2 regions of the Arthrobacter sp. Dra40 genome follow, and region 2 is predicted to be linked to the other one. Evidence: riboswitches for the same ligand, from Rfam matches in the RefSeq annotation. Region 2 holds a riboswitch; the other holds the start of a gene.
What was found. A riboswitch is a leader RNA that binds a small molecule or an ion and turns the genes downstream of it on or off. The one in region 2 is predicted to bind guanidine.

Region 1 (2,182 bases), on a different contig from region 2:
TCCCAGAACCTCAGCGTTGGCGGCCGCTTCCCGGCGCCCACCTGCCGGGTCAGGACCTCGTCCATCGCCACGTGGAGGTGGGTCGGCAGCGGGGTGGGGGGGATAATCTGCCAGCGGTGATCCAACCACCCGGTCGCCTTGTTGAGGGCACGGCGCACGGCCACCGCGACCGCATCGGCGGAGAAGCCAAACATCTGCGTCTCCGGCCGCAGCGCGTCGGCAATAGCGCCGGCATACTGCCCGTGGGTACTTTCGATGCTCATGCCATCAAGCGCGGCGTTGATATCCGCGAGTGCTTCGTCAGGTTCCAGGAAGAAGTCCCCGCTGACTGATGGGTGCCCGATCTTCCCGTCCAGCACCTCGAAATCCACGACAACGAGCTTGCCGCCCTGGACTTTGTATTCTCCGTGGCGGTGGTCGGACATCTGCGCTCCTTGGCTGTTCAACGGCCGGCGGGACGGTGCCGGCCATCCTTGGGGTGGTGGTCGGGGGCCATCTCAGTCTTACCACGCCGACGGCGGACCTCCAGCCGTCGGGCGGCAGGACTCACTCAAGCCACATTCAGGGTTCTTCCAGCCTGCGCCGGGGTCGCGTCCAGACGGCGGCCGTAGTGTCAGAGACACCTCATCACGGTGCGAGTGAAAGAGGGGCCGGACGTGCCCGGCCCAAGGCGCCGGCGGGCATGGAGTATCTCCCCCGACTTCTCCATTGCCTGCCGGCGCTTTTTCATGCCTTCTCAGTCTTCCCCGGGTCGACGAGCTTCAGTCCGATGACGCAGCCGATGATCCCGGCCACGAACAGCAGCTTCAACACACTCACCGGCTCGCCGCCAAACAACATGGCGTAGGCAACGGTCAGCGCCGCCCCTGTCCCCGTCCAGATGGCATAGGCAGTGCCTATGGGGATGCCGCGCATCGCATAGCCAAGTCCGAGCATGCTCAAAGCCAACGCCACAAAGAACACCACCGCAGGCAGCGGCCGGCTGAGGCCGTCGGACATCCCCAGGGCCGTGGCCCACACGGCTTCCAGGACGGCGCTGATCAACAAGACGGTCCAGTACACGGCGCCCCCTTAACCGATCGCCTTGAGGCCGACAACGCAGCCGATGATGCCCAACAGCAGGAGGACCCGGACCACCGTGGCTTTCTCTGCGCCGGTGACCATGGCGACGGCCGCGGTCAACACCGCGCCGATTCCCACCCATACTGCATAGGCGGTTCCTACCGGTATCGCGGTCATGGCGTAGGCCAGGCCGGCCATGCTCATCACCATTGCTGCCAGGAAAATGATTGTGGGCCAAAGCCGGCGGAAGTTTTTCGAAGCGCCCAACGCCGTGGCCCATACGGCCTCCAGGACACCGGACAGGACAAGTATCAGCCATTCCATGATTGATTCCTCTGGCCAGTCTTGTCGCACACCGGGTACTGAACCGTCGTCCGGAGACCTGGGAAAGAGGTCTTGGACTAGAAAATAGCAAAGCACGACGGCGGCGCGCAGCTTTGGTGGCCAACTTCACCAGCCGTGGCACAGGTCGCAATCGCCGGCCGCCGCTCGATCCCTGCCGCCTGGTGGCTCCCTCAGATGATGCAGAGGGAGTCCTGGCCCTTTCAACCAAATCCGGCCGCCGTGCCCAAAACTGTCGAACCATGAGCGCTACAAAGGTAGCCTGTTCCCAAGTCCTGGTCGGGCGGGCCGGAATCGGGGAAGAGGACGATGAACAAAACCGACGTCATCACCGTTGCCGCACTGTTTGGAACCACTTCACTCATCGCCGGAATGTTCCTGTTGGGACACCCTGAATGGGGAGGCTATGTCATTCAGGGTCTGATGTTGATCGTGGCCGTGCTGGTAGTAGTCAGGCTGGCGCGAGGAGCGACAAGCAGCGCCTTCAAAACGATGTCCGAGTCTGGAAGCACCGTCAATGACTTGTACCTGGGCACCACGTACACAGGTCCACGATTACTCGCCCCTCCGATAGGGAAGCAATCAGAGTTGATCGAGGATGATGATGAGCGGCTCGAGCTTTTCCAGGCTCTCGCGGACGCAGAAGCACGGGCGGGCGAAAACGAGGAGAGATCGGGATAGTTCCAGGTTCCAAGGCAATACGGCGCCGAAACCAAAAGACCAACGAGAACGTCGACGCGAAAGTACTCCCGCATATGGGCTACAGTGAAAGGATAAA
Region 2 (2,182 bases):
GCAGCGGAGACGACTGCTCGCCGATGCAGGCTTGGCCGTTCTCGCTGCCGAAGGCTCGCGCGGACTCACCCACCGCGCGATCGACGAAGCAGCAGGAGTCCCCGTCGGGACCGCGTCGAATTACTTCCGCAGCCGCGAGGCGTTGATCTCCGGCCTCGTCCACCGGATTGGCGAACGGCTCGCTCCGGATCCGAAGGATATTGAGCGCCTCCTCGCGGCCGGGCCGCCAAGCCGCAAGCTTTTGGCCGACTATCTACGCGAAATCGTGCGTCGGCTGACCACCGCGGAACGGGAGGTCACGCTTGCGCTGTTCGAACTCCGGCTTGAGGGCACCCGCCGCCCAGCGGTGGCAGCCGTCTTGGCGGAATGGCAACGGGAGTCTTTTGAGGGCGACGTCGCGTTCAACACCGCGGCGGGACTTCCCGGCGGTCGTCGGGAAGTCGCACTCTTCCACTATGCGGTGGACGGACTGCTGTTCGACCGGCTCACCACCCCGCTGGATCCAGAGACGTCCAGCGACGACGTCATCGAAGCGCTCGTCGTCGGGCTAGTGGGCGGCGATGATTGATTCCGGACCACAGCACGGCGAGGAGATGATGAATGCACAACGAACCGACACCGGCCGGGACCTGCGACCCCGGCCCGTTCTATCACGGTACGAAAGCTGACTTGGCGCCGGGCGACTTGTTGGAACCGGGCTACAGCTCGAACTACGGGGCGCGGACGAAGGCGAACTTCGTCTACCTCACCGCAACCCTGGACGCCGCAACCTGGGGAGCCGAACTTGGAGTGGGGGAGGGACCGGGAAGAATCTACCGCGTAGAGCCCACCGGCCCGATTGAAGACGATCCCAACCTGACGGACCAGCGGTTCCAGGGCAACCCCACCAGGTCCTACCGCACCAAGGAACCGCTGCGCATCATCGAAGAGGTCCTGGACTGGGAACCCCATCCTCCCGAGCTGCTGCAGAATATGCGCAATCACTTGGAAGAACTCAAGCGGCAAGGTGTCGAAGCAATCAACGAGTGATCCGCCGGCCGACCGCACCCGGCCGGCGCGCTGGTGAGGTCGGCCACCAAAGCTGCGCCTCGGCGTCGAGCTTTGCTAGTTTGAAGCTCAAGACCTCTTTCCTAGGTCTCCGGACGACGGTTCAGTACCCGGTGCGCGACAAGACTGGCCAGAGGAATCAATCGTGGAATGGGTCATTCTCATCCTGTCCGGCGTCCTGGAAGCTGTGTGGGCCACGGCGCTGGGCGCATCCAAAAACTTCCGCCGGCTGTGGCCGTCCATCATTTTCGTTGTGGCCATGGCGTTGAGCATGGCCGGCCTGGCCTACGCCATGACCGCCATACCGGTGGGGACCGCCTACGCGGTCTGGGTTGGCATCGGCGCGGTGCTGACGGCTGCGGTCGCCATGGTCACCGGGGCCGAGAAGGTCTCGCTGATCCGGGTTGCCCTGCTGGTGGGCATCATCGGCTGCGTCGTCGGCCTCAAGGCGATCGGTTAACGGGGGGTTCGCATGCATTGGATCGTTTTGCTGGTCAGCGCAGTCCTGGAAGCCGTGTGGGCCACCGCGTTAAGCATGTCGGACGGTTTCAGCCAGCCGGTGCCCACGGTCGTGTTCTTCGTGGCACTGACCCTGAGCATGTTGGGGTTAAGCTACGCCATGCGCGGCATCCCGCTGGGCACCGCCTACGCGGTCTGGACCGGAACGGGGGCGGCGCTCACCGTGGCGTACTCCATGCTTTCCGGGGGAGAGCCGGCGAACCTGCTGAAGCTGCTGTTCGTCGCGGGCATCATCGGCTGCGTCATCGGCCTCAAGCTCGTTGACGGCGGGGGCGGCGAGAAGGCGTGAAAAAGCGCCGGCAGGTAATGGAGAAGTCGGGGGAAATACTCCATACCCGCCGGCGCTTGGACCGGGCACGTCCGGTCCCTCTTTCACTCGCACCGTGATGAGGTGTCTATGACACTACGGCAGGCTTCTGGGCACAGCCCCGGCAGCGGCTGGGAGAAAGCTGAACCTCTTGGGGAAGCGCCGAGGGCTGCAGGAGGCGGGAGGCGGGAGGCGGGAGGCACGACGGCGGGAGGCGGCGGCAGGAGGCCGCGGGGTCGTGATAAGACTGTGGTGGCCCCCAACCACCGCCTGCCGACCCGGCGGCGGCAACCCGGCCCATCCCGCCTG

Region 1: linked by a shared signal. The riboswitch ahead of AC5RWT_RS24515 (DMT family transporter) and the one ahead of AC5RWT_RS07545 (DMT family transporter) in region 2 are both predicted to bind guanidine.

Annotation. Positions count from the first base shown of each region.
Region 1 covers NZ_JBNHHB010000099.1:11,439-13,620, forward strand. The annotation lists gene lplAB (lipoate-protein ligase LplAB) at 1-425, opposite strand, end outside; gene AC5RWT_RS24510 (DMT family transporter) at 727-1,062, opposite strand; gene AC5RWT_RS24515 (DMT family transporter) at 1,072-1,386, opposite strand; guanidine-III (ykkC-III) riboswitch at 1,397-1,463, opposite strand; gene AC5RWT_RS24520 (hypothetical protein) at 1,714-2,085, shown strand.
Region 2 covers NZ_JBNHHB010000010.1:83,378-85,559, reverse strand. The annotation lists gene AC5RWT_RS07555 (TetR/AcrR family transcriptional regulator) at 1-568, shown strand, start outside; gene arr (NAD(+)--rifampin ADP-ribosyltransferase) at 601-1,029, shown strand; guanidine-III (ykkC-III) riboswitch at 1,117-1,182, shown strand; gene AC5RWT_RS07545 (DMT family transporter) at 1,193-1,507, shown strand; gene AC5RWT_RS07540 (DMT family transporter) at 1,520-1,855, shown strand.